One region of the Nitratidesulfovibrio sp. genome, then DNA from elsewhere that is predicted to be linked to it. Evidence: predicted binding sites of a transcription regulator. Region 1 holds the regulator's gene; the other holds the start of a gene.
What was found. Region 1 encodes HrcA, which represses chaperone genes, less so after heat shock. Its sites were predicted from a motif close to TGTTAGCACTCNNNNNNNNNGAGTGCTAACA; they were not measured.
Positions count from the first base shown of each region.

Region 2: the regulator HrcA is predicted to act here: its motif matches at 4,956-4,986, upstream of groES (co-chaperone GroES).

Region 1 covers NZ_JBDXXH010000001.1:551,759-566,684, reverse strand. The annotation lists RNA gene ssrS (6S RNA) at 1-78, shown strand, start outside; gene rny (ribonuclease Y) at 355-1,914, shown strand; gene ABWO17_RS02355 (substrate-binding periplasmic protein) at 2,414-3,190, opposite strand; gene ABWO17_RS02350 (1,4-dihydroxy-6-naphtoate synthase) at 3,390-4,307, opposite strand; gene mqnE (aminofutalosine synthase MqnE) at 4,605-5,792, shown strand; gene mqnC (cyclic dehypoxanthinyl futalosine synthase) at 5,828-6,946, shown strand; gene ABWO17_RS02335 (menaquinone biosynthetic enzyme MqnA/MqnD family protein) at 7,111-7,974, shown strand; gene ABWO17_RS02330 (DUF429 domain-containing protein) at 8,028-9,143, shown strand; gene ABWO17_RS02325 (hypothetical protein) at 9,438-9,623, opposite strand; gene ABWO17_RS02320 (DMT family transporter) at 9,676-10,770, opposite strand; gene ABWO17_RS02315 (nucleotide exchange factor GrpE) at 11,004-11,594, opposite strand; gene hrcA (heat-inducible transcriptional repressor HrcA) at 11,695-12,762, opposite strand; gene ABWO17_RS02305 (TusE/DsrC/DsvC family sulfur relay protein) at 13,788-14,105, shown strand; gene ABWO17_RS02300 (hypothetical protein) at 14,315-14,587, opposite strand; gene ABWO17_RS02295 (hypothetical protein) at 14,714-14,926, shown strand, end outside.
Region 2 covers NZ_JBDXXH010000006.1:60,548-75,473, reverse strand. The annotation lists gene ABWO17_RS11695 (methyl-accepting chemotaxis protein) at 1-556, opposite strand, end outside; gene ABWO17_RS11690 (ATP-binding cassette domain-containing protein) at 879-2,780, shown strand; gene ABWO17_RS11685 (Na+/H+ antiporter NhaC family protein) at 3,014-4,429, shown strand; gene groES (co-chaperone GroES) at 5,030-5,317, shown strand; gene groL (chaperonin GroEL) at 5,361-7,007, shown strand; gene ABWO17_RS11670 (HAD family hydrolase) at 7,179-7,757, shown strand; gene ABWO17_RS11665 (hypothetical protein) at 8,089-8,355, opposite strand; SAM riboswitch class I at 8,642-8,762, opposite strand; gene murJ (murein biosynthesis integral membrane protein MurJ) at 9,174-10,772, shown strand; gene ABWO17_RS11655 (hypothetical protein) at 10,967-11,344, opposite strand; gene ABWO17_RS11650 (hypothetical protein) at 11,489-11,785, opposite strand; gene ABWO17_RS11645 (hypothetical protein) at 11,998-12,561, opposite strand; gene ABWO17_RS11640 (PilZ domain-containing protein) at 13,026-13,517, opposite strand; gene ABWO17_RS11635 (sigma-54-dependent transcriptional regulator) at 14,096-14,926, shown strand, end outside.

The DNA of each region.
Region 1 (14,926 bases):
CTGAAGGCCCGCCCGAGGTTCCCACCCTGACATAGTCAGGTCCTGCTTTGGCACGTCACACGGCGCTCCGGGGTTCGTCCATGCCCCCTCGCCCCCAACAAGGCCCGCCCGGCGGGGCATCCGCGTTTAGCACAAAAGTGCGCGGACCCCGGCGACGCGGCCGTCCGTCCCCTCCTTGCCCGAACTCCTGTCTTCCCCGTGCTCATGGAATCGGCACGGTGATCCGGTGCGTCTTGACGCCGTGGCAATCAGCCGCCCCCTTGGGGCGCACACGCACGGCCCGATCGGCGCGCCAGACCCGCTTGCCGGACACTACATCGGGCGTTGGTCCGACACCATAACGGGAGTTGCAGTATGGGGCTCATCGAAATCATCTACGTCGTCGTGGGAGCGATCATCGGCGCGGCATCGGGCTATGCCCTGCACCGCTATGTCAGCTCCAAGCGCATCGCCGATGCCAACGAACTCGCCAAGCGCATCGTCGAGGAAGCCCGCAAGGAAGCGCAGGCCCAGAAAAAGGAAATTCTGCTCCAGGGCCAGGACGAAATCTTTCACCAGAAGCGCGAACTGGAACACGAGTTCAAGGAACGCGAACGCGAACTGAAGGCCCGTGACCGCAAGATGCAGGAACAGGGCGAACGCCTGGAGGAAAAGCTCGAAAAGGCCACCGAAAAGGAGCACGAGGTGCTCGCCGCCGAAAAAGAGCTGACCCGCCGCGAACGTCACCTGGCCGGCATGGAGGAGCAGATTTCCTCCCGCATCGATGAACAGGAACGCCGCCTGCAGGAAATATCCGGCCTGACCGCCGAAGAGGCGAAATCGCGTCTTTTCGAAGACATCGAATCGCGCACCCGTCACGAAGCCGCCAAGATGATCCGGCTCATCGAAACCGAGTCGAAGGAAACCGCCGACCGCAAGGCCAAGGAAATCATCGCCAACGCCATCCAGCGCTACGCCGGCGACTACGTGGGCGAGCAGACGGTGACGGCCGTGACCCTGCCCAGCGAAGACATGAAGGGCCGCATCATCGGCCGCGAAGGGCGCAACATCCGCGCGCTGGAAGCGGCCACGGGCGTGGACCTGATCATCGACGACACCCCGGAGACGGTCATCCTTTCCGCCTACAGCCCGCTGCGCCGCCAGGTGGCCAAGATGGCCCTGGAACGGCTGATCCAGGACGGGCGCATCCACCCCGCGCGCATCGAGGACATCGTGCGCAAGTGCGAGCAGGAGCTTGAAGTGCAGATCCGCGAGGTGGGCGAACAGGCCACCTTCGACGCGGGGGTGCACGGCATCCACGCCGACATCGTGCGCCTGCTGGGCCAGCTGAAGTACCGCACCAGCTTCTCGCAGAACGTGCTGCAACACTCGCTGGAAGTGGCCGCCCTGTGTGGCATGATGGCCGCCGAACTCGGCATGGACATCAAGAAGGCCAAGCGCGCGGGCCTCTTGCACGACATCGGCAAGGCCGTGGACCACGAGGTGGAAGGGCCGCACGCCATCATTGGCGCGGACATCGCCAAGAAGTACAACGAGAGCAAGGAAATCATCCACGCCATCGCCGCCCACCACGAGGACACCCCGCCCAAGTCGGCCCTGGCCGTGCTGGTGCAGGCCGCCGACGGCCTGTCCGGCGCCCGCCCCGGCGCCCGCAAGGAACTGCTGGAAAACTACGTGAAGCGGCTGGAAGACCTGGAGAACATCGCCACCGGCTTCGAAGGCGTGGCCAAGGCCTACGCCATCCAGGCGGGCCGCGAGATCCGTGTCATGGTCAATTCCGACAACGTGGACGACGACCAGACCTACATGCTGTGCAAGGACATCGCGGGCAAGATCGAAAAGAACCTGACCTACCCCGGCCAGATCCGGGTCACGGTCATCCGCGAACGCCGCGCCGTGGGCTTCGCCAAGTAACCCGCGCGGCCCCGCCGCACGCACTTTGCAGAACCGATGAAAGCCCGGCCCATGGCCGGGCTTTTTCGTGTTTCGCCCCATTGACGATGGGGGCGGCCCGGCGTTAGGCAAGGGAATACTTTTTATACTATAATCATTCCGCTTGGGCCTTCCCGGAATCCTGGCCGCCGCAGGGATTCATTGTCGCATCGCGCGGCGACGGGAACCGCCACCGGCAGGCACAGGCCACGCCGGGGGCGGTTCCCATCCGTTTCCGGGGGGGCATGCCCACTGTCCGGCGGCGGCACCGCGCACATCGGCTCACACCGGCCCACACCGCCCACCGCCCACCGCCCACCGCCCCGCAGCATGCCCCCAACGGGGATGCAGCCGACAACATGCCGCCCCGGCAAAAATGCCGCCCAACAAAAATGCCGCCAATGTCGTGCAGACATCGGCGGTGTTGTGCAGCGCACGGGCAGTACCCTGCGTGTCGGGGCGTCAGGTCGACCTTGCCCCGTTACGGCTCGATGACACGCCGCACGATGCGGCCAAGGGTACCGTCCTCGTTCATGTGGCGCAGGGCCACGTCCATGCGGCGTACCGTCTCGTCCGGCACGGTGAGCGGCCAGAACACGTGCACCGGCAGTTCCAGCCCCACAAGGACCGTACGCATGCGCGTCGATACGGCAGAGTCCGTCAGGCGCTGGGCGCCAGCCTCGCCCACCAGCGCCACCTGCACCCGGCCCGCCTCCAGCTTGCGCAGGCACAGCGCCTCGCTGGGCGCGGGGTCCAGGTTCCAGCCGCCGTCCGCAAGGGCACTGTCCAGCGGAGGCCCGTAGTTCCACCCTTCCACGATGCAGGTCCGGTACGGCTTCAGCTCGGCCACGCGGCTGGCGGCAACCGTGGAATCCTGCGGCAAAACGGCCACGATGCGCGCAAGGTACAGGGGCAGGCTGACCCGCCACTGCCCGCGCGCACGGGTGGTGGCAAAGGCACCGCCCAGGGCCGCCTCGCCCGTTTCCAGGGCGCGCAGGGCTCGCGTCCACGGGGCCACGCGAATGTCCAGTTGCACGCCGGACCGGCGCACAGCCTCGCGCAGGATTTCCGGGTACAGCCCGGCGGGCCGTCCGGCGTCGTCACGGTAGGAAAGGGGAAAATGCTCGTCGTTGCACAACACCACAGGGGGCGCGGCACTGCCCGCCGCCGGATGCACCAGCAGCGTCAGCACCATGACCACGACCATGCGCAAGACCGGCATGGACAGGTGCGGCAGCAAACCCCATGGCAACATCATGGGTCCCCCCGACGAGATGGAAACGCCCCGGCGGTTGCCCGCCGTGCGCGTTTTTGGTGCAAGGTACCCGCCACGCCCATCCCCCCTGCGGAGGGACATGCCGGACCTTCCGGGGCGCTCCCGGCGGCGTGCCGCTGAGTGTTCGCCCAGTATTATATTGAGCTATGATGCCCCGGAGGGATTGTCAATGCCACGCCCGTCAGGCGAACAGGGGCAGATCGGGCAGGCCCCGCCCGGTCCAGCCAGACGGGCCAGACGAGCCAGACGGGCCAGACTCGCCAGAGATCCCTGCGGCCTTTTCCAGCAGCGCGCGGATGGCGGCGCGGCCCTCGTCGCGCAGATCCAGGCTGAAATCGTTCACGAAGGTGCGGATGTGGCTGTCCGTGACCTCGTCGGACATTTCCTGGGCATGCTCGCGTATCCACCCCCGCGAGGCCGCCGGGTTGGCGTTGGCGTATTCCAGGCTGCGCCGGATGGCGTCCTGCACGGCAAGGATGGTGGCCTCGCCAAGGTCGCGCCGCGCCGCAATGGCTCCCAGCGGCAGGGGCAGCCCGTAGGCGGACTCCCACCACTGGCCAAGATCCAGCACGCAATGCAGGCCATGGGCACCGTAGGTGAAGCGCCCCTCGTGGATGACCAGCCCGCAATCGGCCTTGCCTGCGGACACGGCGGGCATGACCTGGTCGAACACCATTTCCTCGCGCGGGCCTTGCAGCGTGCCGTGCAGGGAAAGCAGCAGGTTGGCCGTGGTCATGCGGCCCGGAATGGCCACCCGCGCCCCGGCCAGGTCTGCGGGCGACAGCGGCTCGCGCGCCACCAGCAGCGGCCCGCAGCCGCGCCCCAGCGCCGCCCCGGCATTGAGCAGCACATACTCGTCCAGCACATGGGCCATGGCCGCCAGTGACAGCTTGGTCACGTCCAGTGTGCCCGCGCGGGCGCGGCCGTTCAGCACCTCCACGTCGGCCATGAACAGGTCGAACCCGCAGGGCAGGTCGATGCAGCCCTTGGCCAGGGCATGGAAGATGTAGGTGTCGTTGGGGCAGGGGGAAATGCCCAGCGACAGGGTGCGCGGGGCGGATGCAGCGGCATGCGAAGACTGTACGGACTGGGAAGACATGGAAGCGACCTTGCTGCGCCGCCCGGATGGCCGGGCGGGTCAAATGACAGGTGGACGGCGTGTTGCCAGCGTGCCGACGGTGTACTGAAGGCGGGTCAAACGGTCGGGCGCCCCAGGCGAAAAACGGATGCAAACCGGTTCCGCGGGCAGTCGCCCCGGCGTGCCCACGGTGTTGACACGGGGCCACGCCGGGTCGATACTCCGCCTTCCGTCATCGGGACACAAGCCCCGATCCGGCCCGAAATGCAGTCCCGCATCATCCGCAAGACATTTCAGTCCCGCCACACCGGAGGACACATGCTCGACGCTGCCCATTACGCCCGCCTGGGCCTTGGGACCGCCTTCGAAAAGGTGATGGAAGGCACGCGCCTTTCGCCCGAAGAGGGCCTGGCGCTGTTCAACTGCCCGGACATCACCGCCGTGGGAGCGCTGGCCCACCACGCGCGTACCCGCCTGCACGGCGACAGAACCTATTACGTGCTCAACCGGCACGTCAATTACACCAACATCTGCGTCAACGGCTGCCTGTTCTGCGCCTTTCAGCGCGAACGCGGGCAGGCCGGTTCCTTCGCCCTGACGCCCGACGACATCCTGCACCGCGTGCTGGATGACCGGGGCACCCCGTTCTCCGAGGTGCACATCGTGGGCGGCTGCCATCCGGACCTGAATCTGGCGTGGTTCGAGGACGTCATCCGCCGCATCCGTGCCGCACGCCCCCAGAGCATCGTCAAGGCGTTCACGGGGGTCGAAATCGCCCACTTCGCCGCCATGGAAGGCATCAGCACGCTGGATGTGCTGCGCCGCCTGCGCGACGCGGGGCTGGCCATGATGCCCGGCGGCGGGGCCGAAATCTTCGCGCCGGAAGTGCGCACCAGAATCTGCCCGCGCAAGGCCACGTCGGACGAATGGCTGCGCGTGGCGGGCGAGGCGCATTCCCTCGGCATCCGCACCAACTGTTCCATGCTCTACGGGCACATCGAAACCTTCGAGCACCGCGTGGACCACCTGTGCCGCCTGCGCGAGCAGCAGGACAGGTCCGGCGGGTTCACCTGCTTCATCCCCCTGCCCTTCCTGACGGAAAACAGCCTGCTCAAGCTGCCGCCCGAACGGGTGGGCGAGCACGTGGGCCTTGACCGACTGCGCACCGTGGCCGTCAGCCGCCTGATGCTGGACAACATCCCCCACGTGAAGGCCTACTGGGTGATGATGGGCGTCAAGATGGCCCAGACCGCCCTGTACTTCGGCGCCGACGACATGGACGGCACCATCGTCGAGGAGCGCATCGGCCACGACGCCGGGGCCGATTCCGCCCAGTCGCTCACCGTGCCGGAACTGGAACTGATGATCCGCCGCGCCGGTTTCACCCCGGTGCGCCGCGACTCGCACTTCAACCCCGTGGCCGACCCGGACGCCATCCTGCATGACACCGGACATGGCCCAGAATGCGCTGCGGGCCACGCCGCCACGCCGGAGGTTCGGGCATGAGCGCCGCCGCTTCCACCGCCACCAACAGGCCCATCATGCCGGGCGGCTCGTCCCTTGGTGAATCCGCCGACGTACGCGCCGTGGCCGCAAAAGTGCTGGAAGGCGCGCGCCTTACCCGCGCCGACGCCGACCTGCTGTACGCCGAGGCCGGGTTGCATACCCTGGGGCATCTGGCCCACGCCGTGCGCCTGCGCAAGCATCCGCAGCCCGTGGTCACCTACGTGGCCGACCGCAATATCAACTATTCCAACATTTGCGTGTGCGCCTGCCGCTTCTGCGCCTTTTTCCGCGCCCCCGGCCACCCCGAGGGCTACGTGCTGACGCGCGAGGAACTGGGGAAAAAGATCGAGGAAACCCTGGCCCTTGGCGGCACCCAAATCCTGCTGCAAGGCGGCCACCACCCCGACCTGCCCCTGTCGTTCTACGAAGGCATGATCGGCTGGATCCGCGACACCTACCCCGCCATCCACATCCACGCCTTTTCGCCGCCCGAGATCGTCTTTTTCGCGGAACTCGAAAAGATCACCGTGGCCGAGGTCATCGCCCGGCTGCGTGCCGCAGGGCTGCATTCCATCCCCGGCGGGGGCGCGGAAATCCTGGTGGACGAGGTGCGCACGCAGGTTTCGCCCAACAAATGTTCCGCAGGGCGCTGGCTGGGCGTCATGGAAGAAGCCCACAACCAGGGGCTGCGCACCACCGCCACCATGATGTTCGGCCACGAGGAAGAGCCCCGCCACCGCCTGGACCACCTGTTCGCCGTGCGCGAGGTGCAGGACCGCACGGGCGGGTTCACCGCGTTCATCCCGTGGACCTTCCAGCCCGCGCACACCAATATCCACCGCGACCCGGAACCCGCGCCCGCCTACCTGCGCCTGCTGGCCCTGTCGCGGCTGGTGCTGGACAACGTGGACAACGTGCAGGCCTCGTGGGTGACCATGGGGCCGCAGGTGGCCCAACTGGCCCTGTACTTCGGCGCCAACGACTTCGGCTCGCTGATGATCGAGGAAAACGTGGTGGCCGCCGCAGGCGTCAGCTTCAGCCTTTCGCGCCGCGAAATCCACAACTGCATCCGCGCCGCCGGGTTCACCCCCGTGCAACGCACCATGAACTACACCCCCGTGTCACCCCAACCCGTGGTGGATGGGGAGATATAGAGACATATTAAGAGAATCGGGGGAAGGCTGACAGCTAACATCACCCGTTACACGTCCAACATCCCTTGCTCCCCCCATTCGGGGGTGCAGGGGGCAAAGCCCCCTGCCCGCCGGAGGCACAAAAACAGCCGGACCGGCAGGGGATACAAACGCAATACACACCAATGAGCAACCCCCTCACCACCACACCGTCGTCATGCGCGCGCCCGCTGCGCCTGGGCCGCATCGGGTACCTGAACGTGCTGCCCATCTACCACCCGCTGGAGTCGGGCATCATCCCGCACGAGTACGAATTGGTGGCCGGGCCGCCTGCGGTGCTGAACAACATGATGGCGCGCGGCGACCTGCACGTGTCGGCCAATTCGTCGGTGGAATACGCGCACAGGCCGCAGAACTACCTGCTGGTGCCGGACCTTGCCATCGGCAGCCGGGGGCCGGTGCAGAGCGTGCTGCTGCTGTCCCGCCGCCCGGTGGAAGACCTGGCCGACCAGCCGGTGCTGGTCAGCGCCGAGACGCACACCTCTGCCGCGCTGCTGCGCCTGCTGTTCCGCGACTACTACAAGTTTCCGGTGCGGTATGAGGTGGGTTCGGCCACCGGACGCATCGCGTCGGGCAACCCGCCGGAGGCGTTCCTGGCCATCGGCGACGAGGCCCTGCGTCTGCGCAATCACCCGGAGTTTCCGTACCGGCTGGACCTTGGCGAGGCATGGCGGCAGTGGACCGGCCTGCCCTTCGTGTTCGGGGTGTGGGTGGTCAGCCGCGCGGCGGCGACAGCGGGATGTTTCGTCAATAACCCGTGCGAACTGTTGCAGCGCGCCCGCAACTGGGGCGAACTGCACATGGACGTGATCCTCGACCTGACCTTGCAGGGCTGCCCCCTGACGCGCGAAGAGCTGCGCCAGTATTATCAGGGGCTGGTCTTCCACATGGGCTTTCCGGAAATGGAAGGGCTGCGCCTGTTCTACCACCGGCTGGCCGAGGCGGGCGAAATACCCGCCGCGCCGGAACTGGAATTCTTCAGCATGTAGCGCCAGCGGCCCCGCGAACCAGGCGCGGGGCCGCCTTGCGTTTGCGACCAACCATGCATACCCGCCATACCCGCACCCCGTCCCCGAGCAGCCACGCCCCGCCATCCGCCAGCCCGGTGCCTGTCGCAGGGCCGCAACCCGCCCGCACCCTGCCCGTGCGGGTACTGGGGCTGGACGTCACCGCCACGCCAGGCCCGCGCAAACCGCTGACCCTGGCGGTGTGCGACCTTGCGCCGGGGAAGGGGACCGCGCCGGATAACGGTATGCCGGACATGCCGGGCGCAGCGCCCGTGCTCACCCTGCACGAACTGCGCGAACTGCCCACGCTGGACGACCTGGACCGGCTGTTCGGCGGGCAGTTGGATGCGGGATTCACGGGGGGGCATGTTGCGCCCGACGCGGGCTGGGTGCTGGGCATCGACGCCGCGCTGGCCCAGCCGCTGGAACTGGTGGAGCAACTGGACTGGCCGCGTGATTGGGCCGGGTATGCCGCGCTGTGCGGCGCCATGGACCGGGCCGCCTTCCGCGACCTGTTGCGCGGCGTGTCCGCCGCCCGGCCCGCCGGGCAGAAGTACCTGTACCGCGCCTGCTGCCGCCGCGCCGGGGCCGCCAGCCCCATGAACACGGTGCGCCCGCCCGTGGCCCTGATGTTCCACGCCGTGGCTCCCCGCCTTGCCGCGCACGAGGTGCACGTGCCCCTCCTGCGGCCCCTGCCGCCCTGCCCGTTGCACAACGCCCGCGTGGCGCTGGAAACCTACCCCGGCTGGCTGGCCCGCCACCTGATCGGCCGCGCCCCCTACAAGGGCGGCGACGCAACGGACCGGGCCGCCCGGCGCAATATCCGCACGGACCTGCTCCGGGGCCTTGCGGGGCTGGCCGGACAGCTTGGCGGAACGCCACCTGATGCGGCTGCCGCCCCGGTGCCCCGCACCGGCCTGCCCGCCCGCATGCCACGCCTGACCATCCGCTGGAACGCGGACCATGCCGCCCGCATGCTGGACGACCCGGAAGCGGACCTGCTGGACGCCCTGCTTTGCGCCGTGCTGGCTGCGCTTTCCTCCCTGCGCCCCGGCTACGGCCTGCCGGAACGGTCGGCCCCGCCGCACGGCGTCACTGCCGCGCAACTGGACGTGGAAGGCTGGATCGCCGGGCTGCCGCCAGAAGAATAGCTGCCCCAGCCCACCTGGCGAACCGACTCTATCCGGTCCTATCCGGTCCTATCTGACCCCATCCGCCCCGGCACGCGGCACGCACCCGGCACCCGGCTCCATTTTCATCTTGCCGCGCGTCTCCACCCGCCCCAAAAGAAAACGACGCGCAACGGTCATCCGTCACGCGCCGTGCCTGCGCAATGTCTGGACTGTCTTCGCTGGCAGCGTCAGCCGCTCATCTCGCATGCCGCAATCCGCACCGTCTCACCGACAGCCGCCTGCCGCCGTCTCACTGGCGGCAACCCGCACCCTTCACCAGCCCGCCCCGCCGGTAAACAGGAAGGACAGCATGGACCATGTGGCCCCCAGCAGGGCCAGCAGCAGCAGGCCCAGGAACAGGCGCAGCACGCACCCGGCAGCGGCCAGCAGACCGCGCAGCAGCAGCCAGCCAAGCACCGCAGCCACAGCGGCCACGAATATCAGGCCCAATATCTTCATCGTCGTCACCCTGTCCGGTTGCGGCGCGGTGCGCCCTGATTGTCACCCATCCTCATGCGGAGCCAGAATTCCGATCCGAGCCGCCATGGCGTTCCGCCCCGCCAGTGTCCCCTTGCGGTGCCGTCGCCCCGGAAACCACCGTATCAGGCGGTACCGCGTCAGGAGGCCCCTCCACCTCGCCCGGACGGCATACCCGCGCGCCCGAACCGCCAGATCCGCCCGACGCACCCGATGCGCCCGACAGGCCCAGCCAGATGGCGAACAGGGCAATCCCTGCCCCGGCCATGCCCCATCCGTCGGTGGGCCGTTTGAACAGCAGGATGTCCCACATGAACGACAGCGCGGGCTGCACCAGCATCACCAGCCCCGCCAGCGAGGCGGGCAGGCGCGGCAACCCGGTGGACAGCAGCACCCAGCCCACGCCCTGGCACAACACGCCGTAGGCCACCAGGTAGCCGCCGCTGGCCGCATCGGCGATGGCAAAGCTGTCGCCCCGCGCCAGAATGCCCGCGCCGCTTACCGCCGCACAGGCCAGCGAAATGACGGCCATGTTGGCCACCGGGGCGAGCATGCCCGCCATGCCGCGCGACTGGCGCAGCAGCAGGATGAACCCGGTGTAGAACAGCGCCGTGGCAAAGCCGTAGCCCACCCCGGCCAGCGAATCGCCCACCACCAGCCCGCCATCCGTCGATGCGGGCAGCAGTTCCGCCGGGCTGACGCCCAACAGCAGCCACAGCCCGGCCAGGGCCAGCGGAATGGCCGCCATGTGCCGTCCGGACAGTTTTTCACCCAGCAGCAACGCCCCGGCAATGGCGATGAAGAACACCTGGAAATTCCCGATGATGGTGGCCAACCCCGGCCCGATGAGCAGGATGCCCCGGTGCCAGCATTCCAGGTCCAGCGCGAACAGCACGGCGGCACCCACCATCACCGCCCACACGCCGGGCCGCGCGCGCAGCCGTTCGCGCCGGGCCAGGGCCACGCACAGCAGGGCCAACCCGCCGAAGAACATGCGGTAGAAGGCGGACTGGCTTGGCCCCACGTGCACCAGCTTCACGAACACGGCGGAAAAGCTGATCAGCACGCCGCCCCCGGCAACGCGCAGCAGCCCGCCCGCATCAAGGCAGGGGGAACGGTGTGTACTCATGCGGCCCCCCATACTGCGAAGCCGGGTGAAGCGCAAATGATGCCGGTCGTCATGGTCGGTCTCCGGGTAGGTCTCCGGCAGGGCGCCGACCGGTTGCCGGGCATGTCGCCGCGTTGATCCGAACTGCATCCGGGCCGCATCGGGGTCGCATCCGCCCCACTCCGGTCTGAAACGCGAAGGCGGCACGCCCCGCAGGGGGCGTGCCGCCGCATGTTCGCCATGTGTCGCTGGCGCTATTCCGGACGGCTCACCGTGACCTTGGCGGGACGCAGCAGGCGTTCCTTCAGCCGGTAGCCGCGCTGCATCAGGGCACACACGGTGTCTTCCGGCAGGTCGGGGCGCACTTCGGCACCGATGGCCTCGTGAATTTCCGGGCTGAACGCTTCGCCCGCCTCGCCAACGGGCTCAAGGCCGTGGCGCTTCAGCGCGTCCAGCAGCAGCTTCTGGGTCATTTCCACGCCGATCAGCATGTCCTTGCAGGCCGCGTTGCCGCGCCCGTATTGCAGGGCCAGGTCCAGATTGTCCAGGGTGGGCAGCAGGTCCGCCAGCACCACTTCTGCGGCATAGCGCACCTGGTCGTCCTTTTCGCGCTGCAACCGCTTCTTGAAATTGTCCATTTCCGCCAGGGCACGCAGGCGTTGCTCGTCGGCCTCGGCCCGCTCGGGACATTCCGGACACAGCCGGGCCGCGCACTGTTCGCGCAGGCAGTCATCGTCAATCGCCACGACGGCACCGGAACCGGCGGCCTGATTGGCCTCGGTACGCAGGGCCTCGGCCTCGGGGCTGATCTCCACATTGTCCTTGAACACATTGCTGGGGGGCATGTTCCTGAATCTCCTTGAAATCCTGAAGCGTGACGTCGTCGTTGAAATATCCCGCCGGGGCGGGTCGCATGCATCGCGTAACAATCCGGAATGGTGGGGATTACGGCAACCGGGAAGGTGCTGCGGCAAACCGTTCGCGGAACAGTTCGGTAAGCGCCCGCGAAACACACTGCACCACCGGAACGATCTTGGCGTAGTCCATGCGCAACGGCCCCACCACGCTGACCACGCCGCGCGGCGTGCCGCCGCCGTAAGCCGCGCTGATCACGCTGCATCCGCGCAGCCCGTCGGGCGCGCCATCGGTCACGTCCTGACAGAAGGTGATGCGCACGTCGCGTTCGGACAGGGTGCGGTCCAGAAGCTCCAGCAGACGCGAACGTTCCTCTATGGCGGCCAGCAGGTCGCGCATGCGGCCCACGTCGGTGAATTCCGCGTGCTCCAGCATGTTCAGCGTGCCGTTGACGATAAGTTCGCGGTCGTCGCCCATGTGTTCGACGGCACGACGCGACAGGGCCAGGGCGCGCACGCACATCTCTTCCAGCCGCGAGCCCGCGCGGGCCAGTTCATGGCCGATGCGGTCGCGCGCCTCGGACAGGGACAGGCCCCGGAAGTGCTCGTTGAGATAATTGCCGAAGCGCACCAGTTCGTCCTGCCCGTAGCGTTCATCCACCCGCACGGTGCGGGTGCGCACCAAGCCACCTTCCAGCATCAGCACGGCCAGCACCAGCCCTTCCGCCGCCGGGGCGAATTCGATGCTGCGCCAGCGGGCCTCGTCCTCGCTGGGGGCCACCACCATGCCCAGTTGCCGGGCATGGCCGGACAGCAGGTTGGCGGCGCGGCGCAGGATGCCGGAAATTTCCAGCTCCTGCCGCGAAAGTTCGTCAGCGATGGCGTCCCGCTCGGCGCTGCCCAGCGGCAATGGCCGCAACAGGCTGTCCACGTACAACCGGAAGGCGCGCGGCGTCGGCACCCTTCCCGCAGACGTGTGCGGCTGCTCCAGGTAGCCAAGGTCGGTCAGGTCGGACATGGTGGCGCGCATGCTGGCCGGGGAAAGGTGCAGACCGGAATGCTCGGCCACGGCGCGAGACCCCACGGGCGAGGCCGAGGCGATGTAGCTTTCGATGATGGTGGCGAGCACCTGGGTTTCGCGCTGTCCGAGGCTGGGCATGAAGGCTCCGGCATCACGAGGATGCAGTTCTTGCAGTAGCACAAACGGGTAACAACGGGGGTGGGGGCTGTCAAGGTTGGGGGGGCATGCCCGGCAGGAACCCCCACGCGAGTGCGCAGGACGGGTGAACAGGACGGGTCAACAGGCGAGCCGGGCAGACCCGACAAACCGGGCAGATCAGGCACGTCAGCCAGACAGGGCAGACAGGGCAGACAGGCCAGACAGAACAGACAGGGGCGAACGGGCAAACCGGATACGTCAGGCGCGTTCCCCCACACCATTCGGACCAAAGCAGTCGGCACCTTGTGAATAAAAACACAATAGCCTGCGCCCCACGCCGCCACGACAGCAATAATATTCATAATTCCAGTATGATGACAAATTCGAAGCGACAACGCCCATTTGATGCATTCACAGGGCAACCTACTCCATGCGGCATGTTGTGCGCCTTCACGTCTCGTGCATTATTTCACATGCATTGACACAGCTCCACCAACACACTACAGTGCCCCCGTCACCGAGGGAGTGGAAATGCATCGCTGCATGCATCACTTTCTCTGTTCCCCATAGTACACCCCATACGGCCCGCAGTGCGTCCATTTTTCCGGGCATGCTGCGGCTAGTGAGCAACTGTTTACACGCTCACCCGTAGGGGGTTGTAATGCTTGCCGAAAAAACACCCACGCCCGCCTTGAATTTTTCATGACATTGTGGCATCTTGTGCCTCGTTCGCATGGCTGGAACCCGGAAAAACCCGCGCGATTCGGTATCCGGTACCCCACGGCTGCATCCTTCGGGATGTGTCCCGGGTTCACCAGCGAAGGCCACCGAAAAGAGGTCTTCGTTGACACGCCGGGTGGCTGCGGTTTATCCAGCGGGCAGAATCTGCCCTCGGGCAACCATCATTCGGATAGAGGCAGCGGATCGCTGCTTATCATCGGCCGGCGCATCGCCGCACGATGCGAAGGTCAGGCGTTTGTCGTGCATCCCTTTCACTGCCAAGAACCTGTCCAAGGAGGACACGCATGGCTGAAGTCACTTACAAGGGCAAGAGCTTCGAAGTCGATGAAGACGGCTTCCTTCTTCGCTTTGATGACTGGAGCACCGAGTGGGTTGAATTCGTGAAGGAATCCGAAGGTATCGCGGACATCACCCCCGATCACCAGAAGATCATCGACTTCCTGCAGGACTACTACAAGAAGAACGGCATCGCCCCGATGGTTCGTATCCTCTCCAAGAACACCGGCTTCAAGCTGAAGGAGATCTACGAACTGTTCCCCTCCGGCCCCGGCAAGGGCGCCTGCAAGATGGCCGGTCTGCCCAAGCCCACCGGCTGCGTGTAGTCCGTACGACCCATTGTTCATGAAAGGGCGGGAGCGCAAGCTTCCGCCCTTCTCGTTTCCTGCCGAAACGCCGTTACGCCACGCCGGAAAGGGCGGGAGCTTGTGCTCCCGCCCTTTCCGGCTTTGATGGCACGCCTGGCCAGTTCAGGCGCGCCGGTTGCGGGCTTCGTACTGCGAAGCGTGGTTGCTGGTGGGAAGGACGGTCGGAATCAATGTTCCGTGCCATCCTCAGCGGCGTCGAACAACGTGTTCAACGCCTCTTCGCGGCACAGGACGCTCGACGCCATGGCTATGCTGAACGTCGAGTGGGCTTTCCTCCACAGGGATAGTATCTGCTGCACGGCATGAACCATGGACAGCAGCACCGATGCCGGCACGATGTACGCGCCCTCCGGCGTGCGTTCCAGCCCGTCCAGCGATACGGAAAGACCCGTCAGTTCCTTGCCCACGTTACCCAGTAGGCCGTCGATGTCATGCTTCACGTTGCGAACCCCATTGTACGAACTTGGCGCCGTGCGCGGCTGGCGCCGACGCCCGTACAGGTCTAGCAGGGGCGGCCCGCGTCGGTCATTTATATTTTCCCCGCGCACGCCGGTGCGCGGCCGCACATGCTTGACGCGGCCCATGCCGCGCAATACACCCAGAAATACGTCATGTTCGATTACACCAACGCCACCACCGATGCCATGTCCTGGCTTGCCGCCCTCTCGCCCCTGAGCGAGCAGGACCTGTGCGACCTGTGTCTTGCCCTGCGCACGCGCGGCCCCGGTCAGCGCTTTTGCTGCACCCAGGACGCCAGCCTGCTGCTGCTCGAGGCGCAA
Region 2 (14,926 bases), on a different contig from region 1:
TCTGGCGCAGCAGTTCCGCCCCCTTGGCATCGGTGGGGGCGGGGCGCAGGCCCACGGTTTCAAGAGTGGCGGGCAGGGCGGGCGGCGTGGTGCCCGTGTCGAGCAGGGCCAGCAGGGTCGGGGAGGCGCAGGTGACCATGCCCTTGGCGTCCAGCAGGATGTACGGGGCCGCAGTGTCCGCAGAGCGGGAGGCGTCCTGCCCGTCATATCCATCCAGGGCTTCCAGCATGGCCTGGCCTGCGGCGGCATTGCGCAGCGCCTCGTCGCGCAGGGCGGCGATGGCGGTGGCGGCATCGGACAGGGCGGCGGGCGCGTTTGCGGCGGAGCCGCCGAGGCCCTTCAGCGCGGCATCGTGCAGCAGGCGCGCGTCGGCAGCCAGACCGCGCATGCGGCACGCCAGCATTCCGGCAGCGGCAATGCAGGCGACAGCCAGGGCGGCAAGGCCGTGCGACAGGGAAAACGTGCCGGATACAAGCGGCACAAGGGCGGCAACACCGGCCGCGAGAAGGCCGGTGCCTATGGCACAGAACAGTGTTTGTGAAGAAAGGTGGCGCATGGATACCCCAAGGGATTGTGGCGTGTGCGCCATTTCCCATGGCGCTTGATGCGGCGGTAGTGCTGCGTCTATCCCCTGCTGTACATACATGTCAATGTTAGCACGTACTTACGCATGTTTTTGCGGTGTTGTGGTAACACGCCGGTATCGCAGGGTTTTGTGGACTTGTTTTGTCCGGCTTGCCCGGTGGCCTGTTGCGCGCTAAACTGATTGATTGAACGCTATATTCAGTTGTTGGCGGGCTCTTTCCGAACATTTGTTCGGGTAGACGAATTTTTGTCCGTTTTTTTGCAGAAACGTATATTCTTGGTGGGATACTCGCATGGCATTGCTGGGCATACAGGACGTCACGCTCAACCTCGGTACCGGCAAGCTGCTGGACGGGGCCACCCTGCATGTGGAGCAGGGCGAGCGCATCTGCCTTGTGGGGCGCAACGGGGCGGGCAAGTCGACGCTGCTGCGGCTGATGGCCGGTGACCTGCGCCCCGACGCAGGCGAGGTGGTGCGCACGCCGGGGATGCGCTTTGGCAGCATGCCGCAGGAGGTGCCGGTGGATATGACCGGCCCGGTGTTCGGCATCGTGGCCGGGGGGCTAGGGCCCGAAGGCGAGGCGCTGGCCGCGGCGCGGCGCGGGCTGGAATCGGGCGAAGGGTGGGAGCATTACGGCGATGTAGTGTCCGTGTGCAACCACCTGCGGCTGGACCCGGAGCGCGAATTCTCCACCCTGTCGGGCGGGCGCAAGCGCCGGGTGCTGCTGGCCCGCGCACTGGTGGCCTCGCAGGACCTCTTGCTGGACGAACCCACCAACCACATCGACATCGATACCATCGCCTGGCTGGAAGAATATCTGATGCGCCGCGCGCGCACGCTGGTGTTCGTCTCGCACGACCGGGCCTTCGTGCGCCGTCTGGCCACCCGCATCGTGGAGGTGGACCGGGGCCGGCTGCATTCCTATGCCTGCGGGTACGACCAGTACCAGGAGCAGCGCGAGGCCCGGCTGGAGAACGAGGAGCGCCAGTTCGCCCTGTTCGACAAGAAGCTGGCCCAGGAAGAGGTCTGGGTGCGCCAGGGCATCAAGGCCCGGCGCACGCGCAACATGGGCCGGGTGCGCGCCCTGTACGCCCTGCGCGAGGAACGCGCCCGCCGCCGCGAAAAGCAGGGCGGGGTGGCCATGCTGGCGCAGGAGGCGGAACGCTCGGGCAAGCTGGTCATCGAGGCACGCAACGTGTGCTTCGCCCACGAGAACGCCAGGTCGGTGCTGCGCGACTTTTCCGCGCTGATCCAGCGTGGCGACCGGGTGGGGCTGATCGGTCCCAACGGTTCCGGCAAGACCACCCTGCTGCGCCTGCTGCTGGGCCAGCTTGTGCCCCATTCCGGCGAGGTGCGCCACGGCACCCGGCTGGAAATTGCCTATTTCGACCAGTTGCGCACGGCCCTGGACGGCGAGAAGTCGGTCATGGACAACGTGGCCGAGGGCGCGGACACCATAGATGTCAACGGCAACCGCCGCCATGTGGCCGGGTATCTGCGCGACTTCCTGTTCGAGCCGGACCGGCTGCGCCTGCCCGCCAGGGTATTGTCCGGTGGCGAGCGCAACCGCCTGCTGCTGGCCAAGCTGTTCACCCGCCCCTCCAACGTGCTGGTGCTGGACGAACCCACCAACGACCTGGACGTGGAAACGCTGGACCTGCTGGAGGAACTGCTGGCCGAATACCAGGGCACCGTGCTGCTGGTGAGCCACGACCGAGCTTTTCTGGACGACGTGGTGACCAGCACCCTGGCCTTTGACGACGACGGCAACGTGCGCGAGTACGTGGGCGGCTACACCGACTGGCTGCGCCAGCGCCCGAAGCCGGTTGCCGATGGTGCCGGGGGGGATGCCACCCCGCGCAGGACCGGAGAGGGCGACGGCAGCGGGGCGGACGGTAACGGCTCCGGTCCCGGAACTGCCCAGATCCGCAAGCTGACCTTCAAGGAGCAGCGCGAACTGGCCGGGCTGCGCGATGAACTGGCGGCCCTGCCCGGCAACCTGGACGCGCTGGAGCGCGAACAGGCCACGCTGGAAGCCCGCCTTGCCGAGCCGGACTTCTTCACTGCCGACCCGGAAGGTTTCAACGCTGCCGCCGCGCGCGTTGCCGCGCTGGAAGGCGAGCAGACCGCCCTGCTGGAACGCTGGGAAGTGGTGGAGGCGCGCATCGCGGAGCTTGCCCAATTCCGTGAATGACCGCGAAGAACCGTGAATAGTCGCAACTAACCGGCGCCGCATGATATTCCGGGGACGCCCGCGCCAGTTCGTCTGGACACGCGGCGTCCCCGTTCCTATCTGCACGGTTCGCCATCGCGCGCCATGCACGCGGTGGGCTTTCGCCGACCATCCCGATCCCCCCCATACACACTCACATTTCAATGCGTTACGCGCAGGCCCGGCAGCCGTCGGGCTTCATGAAGGATATCGCCATGTCCCCGACGTCACACGTTGCCACGCCCCCGCACCAGCCTGTTCCCAATTCCCTGGCCCTGCTGCCGCTGGGCCTGTTCCTGGCGCTTTTCATCGGTGCCGGGCTGGCCCTTGGCGCCGCCGGAACGGAAATGGCCTTCTACCAGTTGTCGCCCACGGTGGCCATTCTGCCCGCCATCGCCCTTGCCCTCGTCCTGCGCGAGAAGGACCTGGCCACGGCGGCCCGGCCCGGCGGGCTGACCCGGCGGGTCAACGTCTTCCTGTCCGGCGCGGGCGAGATCAACATCATCACCATGTGCGTCATCTACCTGCTGGCGGGGGGCTTTGCCTCGGTGGCGTCGGCCATCGGCGGGGTGGAATCCACGGTGAACCTGGGGCTGTCGCTGGTGCCGCAACGGCTGGTGCTGCCGGGATTGTTCGTCATTTCGGCCTTCGTGGCCACGGCCATGGGCACTTCCATGGGCACCATCGCCGCCGTGGGGCCCATCGCGGCGGGCGTGGCCGCCCAGACCGGCACGGATGCCGCGCTGCTCATGGGTGCGGTGGTGGGTGGGGCCATGTTCGGCGACAACCTGTCCATGATCTCCGACACCACCATAGCGGCCACGCGCACCCAGGGCTGCGACATGCGCGACAAGTTCCGCATGAACTTCGCCATCGCGCTGCCCGCCGCGCTGCTGGCCGTGGCGGTGTTCTGGCTGGCGGGCGACGCGGGCCGGGCCGCCGCGCCGGGCGGTTACCGCGTGGTCACGGTGCTGCCCTACGTGGCCATTCTGGTCATGGCGCTTTCGGGCATGAACGTGTTCGCCGTGCTGTTCGCGGGCATCGTCCTGGCGGGCGGCGTGGGCATGGCCGTTGTGGACGGCTACACCCCGCTGCGATTCGCCCAGGACATCTACAAGGGCTTTACCGGCATGCACGAGATTCTCGTGCTGTCCATGCTCATGGGCGGCCTTGGCGAACTCATCCGCTATCAGGGCGGGGTGGCCTGGCTGCTGGCCGCCGTGCGCCGGTTCACCGACCGGCCGGGCCGCCAGAACGGGGCCGCTACCCGCACGGCTGAGGCGGGCATTTCCGGCCTGGTGGCCGTGGCCGACCTGTGCACTGCCAACAACACCGTGGCCATCATCCTTACCGGGGGCATGGCGCGTGAAATCGCCGCCACCTCCGGCGTGGACCCGCGCCGCAGCGCCAGCCTGCTGGACATCTTTTCGTGCGTGGTGCAGGGGGTGGCCCCGCATGCGGCGCAGGTGCTGCTGGCCGGGTCCATCGCGGGCATCTCGCCCGTGGCGGTGCTGTCGGCCAACTACTACTGCCTGCTGCTGGGCGTGGCCGGGGGGCTGGCCATTCTCACCGGGCTGCCGCGCGCCCCGCGCACGGCAGCGTCTGAAGGCGCGCAGGCCCGGTCGGTCTGATGTGCCGTGCCCGAATGGCACGCCTCCACGGCTGTGCCCGACTTGTCTGGCCTGACGTGGTCCGGGCCGGGCGTCCCGACCTTGCCGACCTTACCGATTGGCCCGATTGGCCCGATTGCCCCGATCTGGCCGGTCTGCCCGATTTGGCCGCCTTGTCGCGCCCGGTCTGCGCAAGGGCGAACGTCGTGCGGAAGGGTGCGAGTTCGTGAGGTTTTTCGGAAGGCATGCCGGGAGTGCGGCGTGTTGAATTTGCATGACGCCCCAGGAAAATGCAAAAAAATGCACACAACCCCCTTTTCAACCCGTAAACCCGCCTTATACTCCAACGCGGTTGCACCGCACCGCCACCGTGTGAACGGGAGCGGGCGGCCAGCCGCACCCGGCGGCCGGACCGAGCCCCTGTCGGACTCCGGCATCTGCCGAACAGCCACGATACACCGGGCGAGACGAATTTCGCCCCCCGCCATGCGGCGGGAGGGCGCGCGTGTGACACGGTCATGACGCGCGGCGAGATGACCGCCCTTGTCGTTGGCACTCGCACCCCGTGAGTGCCAAAGACGGGACAAACAGCGATCACCTAAAGTTGGAGGACTAGTTGTCATGAATCTGAAGCCTTTGAATGACCGCGTGCTGGTGAAGCGCCTCGAAACCGAAGAAAAGACCGCCGGCGGCCTGTTCATTCCCGACACCGCCAAGGAAAAGCCCTCGCGCGGCGAAGTCGTCGCCGCCGGTCCCGGCAAGGTCGCGGAAGACGGCAAGCTCATCGCCATGACCGTCAAGAAGGGCGACACGGTGCTGTTCAGCAAGTATGCGGGCACCGAGATCAAGCTTGACGGCGTCGAGCACCTCGTCATGCGTGAAGACGACATTCTCGCCATCATCGAATAACGCCCCGCGAACTTAGCACTTACTCCCGAGGAGGATGAATACAATGGCTTCCAAGGAAATCCTGTTCGACGTCAAGGCCCGTGAAAAGCTTTCCCGCGGCGTGGACAAACTCGCCAACGCCGTCAAGGTGACCCTCGGCCCCAAGGGCCGCAACGTGGTCATCGAGAAGTCTTTCGGTTCGCCCGTCATCACCAAGGACGGCGTGACCGTGGCCAAGGAGATCGAACTCGAAGACAGGTTCGAGAACATGGGCGCCCAGATGGTCAAGGAAGTTGCTTCCAAGACCAGCGACATCGCCGGTGACGGCACCACCACCGCCACCATCCTTGCCCAGGCCATCTACCGCGAAGGCGTGAAGCTGGTGGCCGCTGGCCGCAGCCCCATGGCCATCAAGCGCGGCATCGACAAGGCCGTGGAAAAGCTGGTCAAGGAACTTGGCACCCTGGCCAAGCCCACCCGCGACCAGAAGGAAATCGCCCAGATCGGCACCATTTCCGCCAACTCCGACACCACCATCGGCAACATCATTGCCGAGGCCATGGCCAAGGTGGGCAAGGAAGGCGTCATCACCGTCGAGGAAGCCAAGGGTCTGGAAACCACCCTTGAAGTGGTCGAAGGCATGCAGTTCGACCGCGGCTACCTGTCGCCCTACTTCGTGACCGATCCCGAAAAGATGGTCGTCGAACTCGACGAGCCCTTCATTCTCTGCAACGAGAAGAAGATCTCCAGCATGAAGGACATGCTGCCCGTTCTCGAACAGGTGGCCAAGATGAACCGTCCGCTGGTGATCATCGCCGAAGACGTGGAAGGCGAAGCCCTGGCCACCCTGGTGGTCAACAAGCTGCGCGGCACCCTTCAGGTTGTTGCCGTCAAGGCCCCCGGCTTCGGCGACCGCCGCAAGGCCATGCTGCAGGACATCGCCGTCCTGACCGGCGGCACCGTGGTGTCCGAAGACATGGGCGTGAAGCTCGAGAACATCTCGGTGGCCGACCTTGGCACCGCCAAGCGCGTTGTGGTTGACAAGGAAAACACCACCATCGTGGACGGCGCTGGCAAGTCCGACGACATCAAGGCGCGCGTGAAGCAGATCCGCGCCCAGATCGACGAAACCACCTCCGACTACGACCGCGAAAAGCTTCAGGAACGCCTGGCCAAGCTGGTGGGCGGCGTGGCCGTGATCAACGTGGGCGCCGCGACCGAAACCGAAATGAAGGAAAAGAAGGACCGCGTCGAGGACGCCCTGAACGCCACCCGCGCTGCGGTGGAAGAAGGCATCGTCCCCGGTGGCGGCACCGCCTACATCCGCGTCTGCAAGGTGCTGGACGACGTGAAGCCCGCCGACGACGATGAAGCCGCCGGCGTGAACATCATCCGTCGCGCCATCGAAGAACCGCTGCGCCAGATCTCCACCAACGCCGGCTACGAAGGTTCCATCGTGGTCGAGAAGGTGCGCGAAGGCAAGGACGGCTTCGGCTTCAACGCCGCGTCCGGCGACTTCGAAGACCTGATCAAGGCTGGCGTCATCGACCCCAAGAAGGTCACCCGCATCGCCCTGCAGAACGCGGCCTCCGTTGCCTCGTTGCTGCTGACCACCGAATGCGCCATTGCCGAAAAGCCCGAAGCCAAGAAGGACATGCCCATGCCCGGCGGCGGCATGGGCGGCATGGGCGGCATGGGCGGCATGTACTAGGCCGAAAGGCTGGTACGGCCAACCCGGCCACCACATAGCTGCGACCATGGGCCGGAACCTTCGGGTTCCGGCCCTTTTCGTTTGTGCGCTGGGTGGGGCGCGGAAAGAATGCGGGCCATTCCGACTTGACGCGGACCCGGAGCGCGGGCACCACGGGGCAGGAGCGTGAACATGCCGACGACGAACCACAACGACATATCCGCTGCACCGGACGCCCCGACCGCCACGTCTGTCCCCGACAAGGCGCTGCTGCTGGACTGGGGCGGCACGCTGATGCGCGTCATGCCCCGCTGGATGGGGCCGCAACACGGATGGACCGACGAGGAACCCATGCCCCACGCGGGCGAGGTGCTGTGCGCCCTGGCTGCGGGCTGGCGGCTGGCTCTGGCCTCCAACGCCTCGGAATCGGACGAGGGCCCCATCCGGGCGGCCCTTGCCCCCATGGGCGTGGGGCCGCTGCTGGCCGGGGTGTACACGTGGCGTTCGGCGGGGGCGCCCAAGCCCTGGCCGCCGTTCTGGGCGTATGCACTGCGCGACCTGGGCCTGCCCGCCAACAGGGCGGTGATGATCGGCGACGACTGGACCGGCGACGTGTGGGGCGCCACGCAAGCCGGAATGTCCGGCATCTGGTTCGATCCGCCGCGCCCGGGTGGTCAGACCCGGGAAGCGCGCACCACGCCCCGGGTGCGCACCATGCGCGATTTTCGCGAGTTGCCCGGCCTGCTGGCCGAACTGGGATTCGAAGGCTGAATCGGGCGGATTGTCCCTCAGGCAGCGGACACCCTGCGTTGCCGCCCGCAGCGCGTCAGCACACGTCCTGGCCGCATACAGGCACACGTCCTGGCACGCTTCCTGGCACGCTTCCTGCCGCCAACGAAAGCGCCCCCGCCGGTTTCCCGACGGGGGCGTTGTGTCTGTCGTCATGCGTGCCGGGTCATGGGGGCCGCCGACGTGTGCGGGCAGGCACGCGGAGCGGGGGGAGTGGCCCGGAAAGGCGAGGCGTTGTAGGCCGGGTCAGGTACCGGAGCGGGCACCGTTTGGGCAGGGCGCGCTGCCGGACGCGCCCGCCGAAGGTGCCCGGCTACACCAGGTAGCCGCAGGAATGGATGATGTTCTTGCGCAGGGTGCGCCCCTTCCAGACCGCCTCGGGGCCTTCGCTGCGGATTTCCTCGCTCACGATGTCGCGCAGTTCGCGCATCTGTGCGTCGGTGAGTTGCAGGCGAGTCATGTCACCCATGAGTTCCAGCGGGTCGGACCAACTGGTGGGCATGGGTTCGTCCTCGTTGTGGTAGAGGTAGTAGATTACACACTCGCCAACGGGCTGCAACTTCTCCAGAAAATCCTTCATCGTGTCTCCCTTTTTTCGCGAAGCCGTCCGGGCTTCGCGTGGTCAATCCGCCGGGGGCTGGGCCGGCGGACCACCGTGCGCCCTTGGGCTGTCCGCCGTCCCGCCGGATGTTCCGGCTGGGTGTGTGGCGGCCCCCGTGGCGCAACGGCCTGTTAGCTGCATTTTTTTTCTGTGGGTGCGCAATTGGCCTGAAATCCACCCACATGCACCGCACGGCTCCAGCGTCCGGACGATGCCCCCAAAACAAAAAGGCCCCTCGCGTGGAGAGGCCGACGCCGCAAGCCCGCGATCATGATCCCGTGCGCTACACGGTCGGTGTTGGCACCTTGTCCCGACCGACGGCGTCACGTCGGGGCAGGTTGCCGGGCGGTCACAGGGCCGGACCCTCGCGCCTCTCTCCATGAATGGGGCATATCTAGCGGTTGAGTGCACAGTTGTCAATCTATGAACAGGAAATCAGGAAATACTTGTATAGTAATTTTTCTGGATGGATGCAGTGTGTAAAAAGTGGTTTCGTATAGTACCACTGCTGAAAAAAATGTGCCCGCGCGGCTGAAAGTTCCTGAAATGGAGCGGTGGCCGTCGGATTCATGGGCGGATGCGCCGGATCTGGGAAGGCGCCGGATATGGGGGATGCGCCGGACATGGGGGGATGCGCCCGCAGGGCCAATGGGGGAAAGGGCCGGACGCGGAGCGTGCGCCAGGTGCGTGCACGGCGGCGGACGCAGTCCTGCCCGCCCCATCGTATGGTCAAGCGGGACGGTATGGGGTAGTGGTTCCTGCGTACCACGTTCGCGCACAGGAGAGTCCGCCGCCGCATGAAGCTGTTTACCCGCACCCACCAGATGGGCGCCGCCGCCCTGCTCATGGCGGCCAGCGTCTTCGTGTCGCGGTTCATGGGGCTCCTGCGCGACAAGGTCATCTCCTACCTGTTCGGCGCCACGGCAGAGGCGGACATCTACTTCGCCGCCTTCGTGGTGCCCGACTTCATCAACTACCTGCTGGCGGGCGGGTACTTCTCCATCACCCTCATTCCCCTGCTGTCGGAACGCTTCGAGCGCGATCCGGAGGACGGCTGGCGTTTTTTCGCCGCCGCGTTCTGGTGGATAACCCTGGCCATCTGCCTGCTGACCGGCGTGGCGTGGTGGTTCGCGCCGGAACTGGCCCGCGTGGCCGCGCCGGGCTTTGACGCACCGTCCACGGCGCGTCTGGTGCGTTTCCTGCGCATCATCCTGCCCGCGCAGGCGTTCTTTCTGCCGGGGGCGTGCGTCACCGCGCTTCTGTACATGCGCCGCCAGTTCGCGGTGCCCGCCATGGGGCCGCTGGTGTACAACGGCTGCATCATCGGCGGCGGCGTGCTGTCGTGGGCGCTGGCCCCGGCACGCGGCATGGAGGGCTTTTGCTGGGGCGTGCTGGCGGGCGCCGGGCTGGGCAGCTTTGCCCTGCCGGTGCTGGCCGCCGCGCGCGGCGGCGGGGTGCGGCTGCGCCCGGTGCTGCGCCACCCCGGCGTGCGCCGTTTCGCCCTGCTGGCCCTGCCGCTGATGATCGGCCAGTCGGTGGTGGTGCTGGACGAACAGTTCGTGCGCATCTTCGGTTCCATGACCGGCGAGGGCGCGGTGAGCCTGCTCAACTATGCCCGGCGCATCATGCTGGTGCCGGTGGGGGTGGTGGCCCAGGCCGCCGGAGTGGCTTCGTATCCGTTTCTGGCGGCGCTGGCCGCCAAAGGGGAGAGCGATGCCTTCGACGCCACCCTGTCCACGGCCCTGCGCAATGCCCTGGCGGTGATCATCCCCCTTTCCATGTGGATGCTGCTGGCGGCGGAACCCACCATGCGCCTGATCTTTCAGGGCGGCGGGTTCGCCGCCGCAGAAACCCTGGCCGCCGCGCCCCTGCTGCGGGTGATGCTGTGCGGCGTGGCCTTCTGGGCCGTGCAGCAGGTGGTGGGCCGGGCCTTCTATGCCCATCAGGACACGGTGACCCCGGCGGTGGTGGGCACCCTTGCCACCCTGGCTGCGCTGCCGCTGTATGTGCTGGCGGGCCACGCGGGCACGCGCGGCACTCTGGGCGTGGCCGTGGCGGGTACGGCGGCGGTGGCCGTGTATACCGTGGCGCTGGCCCTGGTCTGGCGCAGGCGCCATGGCGGGGGCGGCCTTTCCGGCCTCATCGGGTGCGGCGCGAAATCGGCGGCGCTGTGCGCCGCCGCCGCGCTGCCTGCCTGGCCCGCGCTGGCGTACGCGCCGCTGCTGGTACCGGCCAGCCCGGCGGGCCAGTTGTGGGGGGCGTTCCTGGCGCTGGCCGCCAGTGGTCCGGTGTTTGCCGGGACGTACCTGCTGCTGGCGCGCCGTTTCGCCCCGGATATGGCGGAGCCGGTGCTGTCGCGGCTGCGCCCGCTGCTGGCACGTCTGCGCCGTCCGTAGGCGAGTGCGGCGAGAGCCGCCGGGCGGCGGCTTTTGGGCTCCGGCTTCCATTGCCCGCCTTCCTGCTCGCCGTGGCCTTTTTCCGCTCCCCTTTCCCGCTTGCCCCCGCCGCGCCACATGAAAAGCCCCCCGCCGCGTCAACCGCGCCGAGGGGCTTCGGGCCGCACCGATAGGACAGGGCCGGGCAGGGCCGGCTACTGTTCGAGGCCGCCTTCGCCCTCGTACATCATGCCGCCTTCCTCTTCCATCTCCAGGGTTTCCACCTTTTCCTCCAGCCATTCCAGAACGGCGCGGGCGGTGTGGTAGTTCAGCACCACCTTGGAGCGGATGTGGCGGGTGATCACCTTCAGGTTTTCGTCGTAGGGGGCCACCTCGTGGCCGAAGCTGCCGTCGGGCGCCACAAGGCGCTCGGAGAATGGCGGCATCTTGTCGGTTTCTATGTAGAAACTCATTTCGATTTCGCCCTGCGGGTTGATGCCGCCCCACACGCCGTGGGCGTATTCCAGCCGCACGCCGGAATCGTGCTCGTATTCGTAGCGGATTCGGGTCGGGTATTTCGGGTCCTGACTCATGGACGCTCCTTGGGAAAGTATGGGACCGGCGGAATGCCTGGGCGGTTACGCCAGTGGCGGGTATGCCGGGGGTGGACATGCCGGGCGGGGCCGTTTCCGGCGCTCGGCGGGCTGGCGGCAACGGGGACCCCGCAGGTCAGCCGATCAGCCGATCAGCGAAACCAGCGAGCCTGCAAGGCGTTCGGGCACCACCAGCGGACTCTGGCGGCGGGTGTCGCCCCTGGGGGGGCTGTAGCCCGCGCGTTGCAGGCGCTGGCGTTCAACGGCCGCATCCGCCTCCATGTCTTTGACGACGGTTTGGGTCTTGTCCAGCAGGGTGGGGGACGTCGGGGTCAGGTAGGGTGGGTCGCGCCACGGGTCGAGCGGTTCGGACATGGCTCTGAGCAATCCGGGACTCATGCGGCGCAGGCCGGGAAGCTGCGTGGCGAAATCCGTGGACATGTCCGCCTCCGGGCCGTTCATCCTGTCCGGTTCCTTGGGCGCGCATTCTAGGGTAGACGCCGGGTGAAGTAAAGGCACGCCGGGCGCCACGGAAAGGGCCATGGCGCGTCGCTGCGCCATGGCCCGTGTGTTCCGTGTCCCGGCCCGTACCTGGCCCGTACCCGGCCTGGTGCCCGGGGGGCGGGGCGGGCCGAACCCGCTGGCGGACGATGCTAATTCTTGTCCGGCTCGTACCCCGGCAGCACGATGGACGACGGTGCACCCGCCGCGCCCGAACCCTTGGGACAGTCCTTGAGCAGGGTGCAGATTTCGCAGCCGCCCTTGAACGGGAAGTGGGTGACCACGGCGTAGCGGCGCGAAAGGGTGGGGCCGTCACCGCTGTAGGGCAGGCCTTCGGCAACCAGTGCGGCGCGCAGTTTGTCGGTGGGTTTGGGGGCCGGGGCGCAGCCCACGTCCTCCACCTCGGGGAGCAGCATGTGGACCGCGCTCATGACCATGGTCTGGGCCAGCGAATTGATGATGAACGCGTCGGAGGGGGATGACTCCCACGCGGCGTCCACCTCTTCTTCCACGTCGGCGTCCAGCCACACCACAAGGTACTGGATCTTGCCGGTATCGATGCGCAGGGCGTGCAGTTTGTCCATCCAGGCTTCCCAGCGCAGCATCAGGCGGTCCATCACTTCGCCGCCGATGCGCGTCTCCTGGCTGGTGTTCATCAGCAACTCCACGTCGAAGTAGGGCTGCACGTCAAGTTTTTCCGAAGTATGTTCCGCCATGTCCCTGTCTCCTGGGGGTTGTGCTCGTGTGGGGGCGGGGTGCGCCGGGGTGCATCCGCGCGCACGGGGCGAGCCGTTGCCCGCACCTGCATGGCGGGCCTGTCCGGCACTGACTGAGTTGTCCGGCGCTGACCGGCGTTGTCCGGTGTTGTCCGGCGTTGCCCGCATTTCCGTGGACGAGACTTTGCGCGAAAGGCGCGTGGCGCGTCAAGGTACAAGGGGGTACGGCGAGGGGACAAGTACTGCGGAGCGTACAGGCGGGTGCGCCGCCGTGGCGGGGGGCTGGCAGGAGGGCGGAGGCGTCGTGTGCTGTCGGAAGGCGGTGCGCGGCGGGTCATGCCCGCGTGGCGGGCAGCTGCGCAGCATGTGGGCATGGCTGGTGTCGGGCACCGGGCAACGGCATGCCCTTCGCGCGGCCGAAGGTGCCTTCGGCCGCCGCGCTGCGGCGGGGCGGGGAGGGACGGCTACTGGACGAAGTAGCGCTCCATGAGGGCATGGCTGGTAACATCGCCGCCGATGAACGACGCACCTATGCGCGTGGCGCCCTTGCCGCGTTCGTTGCGGGTGCTGCGACAGCGCATGCGTACGGGCGGATTGTTGTCGTCGAGGCGAAAGATCACCTCGAACTCGCCGTCGGCCAGGCGCATGTCCAGCTCGGAATTGGGGGGCATCCGAAAGCCCACGCCGTTCAGCGAGATGTCGTGCAGTTCCACGGGCTGGTAACGTCCGTAATGGCCGTCCGGCTCGGTGACGTACACCACCCCCGGCAGGCGGATGGGGTGGCGCTCGAAGGAGCGCCGGTCCGCGTCGTCCCGCGATTTGGCATCGCGGCGCAGCAGGTAGCGTTCCAACAGGCCTTCCACGAGGGCCGTCGTGGTAATGCCCATTTCTTCCGCGGCGGTGTCGATGCGCTTCAGCAGGTCGGGGTGAACACGAAGTTCGCGGAATCTTCTCATGGCGGCTCTCCCAGGTTGTCCACAAAAGGCAGACAATGACGCTTGACGCCAAGATATGAAAAGTTCGTGCCATCCGTGCGCGCGGGCATGATGTTTTTGGGTGTTGTTGATGAATATCGTATTGTTGAGAGTGTTTTATGCAATGCGTATCCGGGCGGAGCAGACCCGGAAGCTGTCCGATCGGACCGGTCCGTGTCCGGAGAAGGCGGACAAAAGCCCCCCACGTAAGGCAAAATGGGGTACAAGCAGCGCCATGATGTGGCCCCGCATAAATCTAGCCCCCTTTCCGAAAATATAATGCTGTGGCATAGGATATGGATAGGTGCGCGATGCATGGTCCGTGTCGGTGGACAGCGGCAAGCCGGAGGGCGGAGCCGGGGGGCGCAGCATGACCGCAGGGTGGGTCGTCAATTCAGGATGTTACGGGATTTCGAGGGGTGTGTCAGGTTGCGTCAGAGTATGTTGGATGCGCCAGATCGTGTCAGATTGCACCCGATCGCACATGACACGCGGACACACGGTATGCGGCGCATTGGCGCACGAGCGGGGGCCGGCGGATATGGCCGGTGGAAGGGACCATGGCAGACGTTCTGGTGATTGATCCTACGCGGCGGTACAGGGAATACCTTGTGCCCGCCATCACCGCCGCCGGGCATGCGTGCCGCGTGGTCTCCACCTGCGAGGAGGCCGTGGCCAGCGGACGCCGCCGCCCGTGCGACGTGGTGCTGCTGGACGTGGATACGCCCGGTCCGGAGGGGCTGGGCAGCCTGCCGGAATTGTCCGCCATGCGCGGCCAGCCGGAGGTGCTGGCCCTTACGGCCCTGCGCACGGGAAACCGGGCGGAGGACGCCATTCGCGCCGGGGCCTGGGACGTGCTGCTGCACCCCGTTCCCGAATCCTCCGTACGCCAGGTGCTGGAACGCTGCCTGTACCACCACGCCGCCAAGGTGGCCCTTATCGGCCAGGCCAACATCAAGCGCGGCGACATCATCGGCACCAGCCTGCCGCTGGAGCGCTGCCTGCATTCACTGGGTGTGGCCGCGCGCACCGACACCAACGTGCTGATCCTGGGCGAAACGGGCACAGGCAAGGAACTGTTCGCGCGGGCCGTGCACGAGAACAGCGAGCGTGCCGGGCGCGGCTTCATCGTTGTGGACTGCACCAACCTGCCGAGCACCCTGGCCGAAAGCATCTTGTTCGGGCACGAGCGCGGATCGTTCACCGGGGCCGACGCCGCGCGCGACGGCCTGTTCAAGCAGGCCGACGGCGGCACCATTTTCCTGGACGAAATAGGCGACCTGGATCTTTCGGTGCAGAAGTCGCTGCTGCGGGTGTTGCAGGAACGCACCTTTCGTCCCATCAGCGCCCGAAACGAGGTGCGCAGCGATTTCCGCCTTGTGGCCGCCACC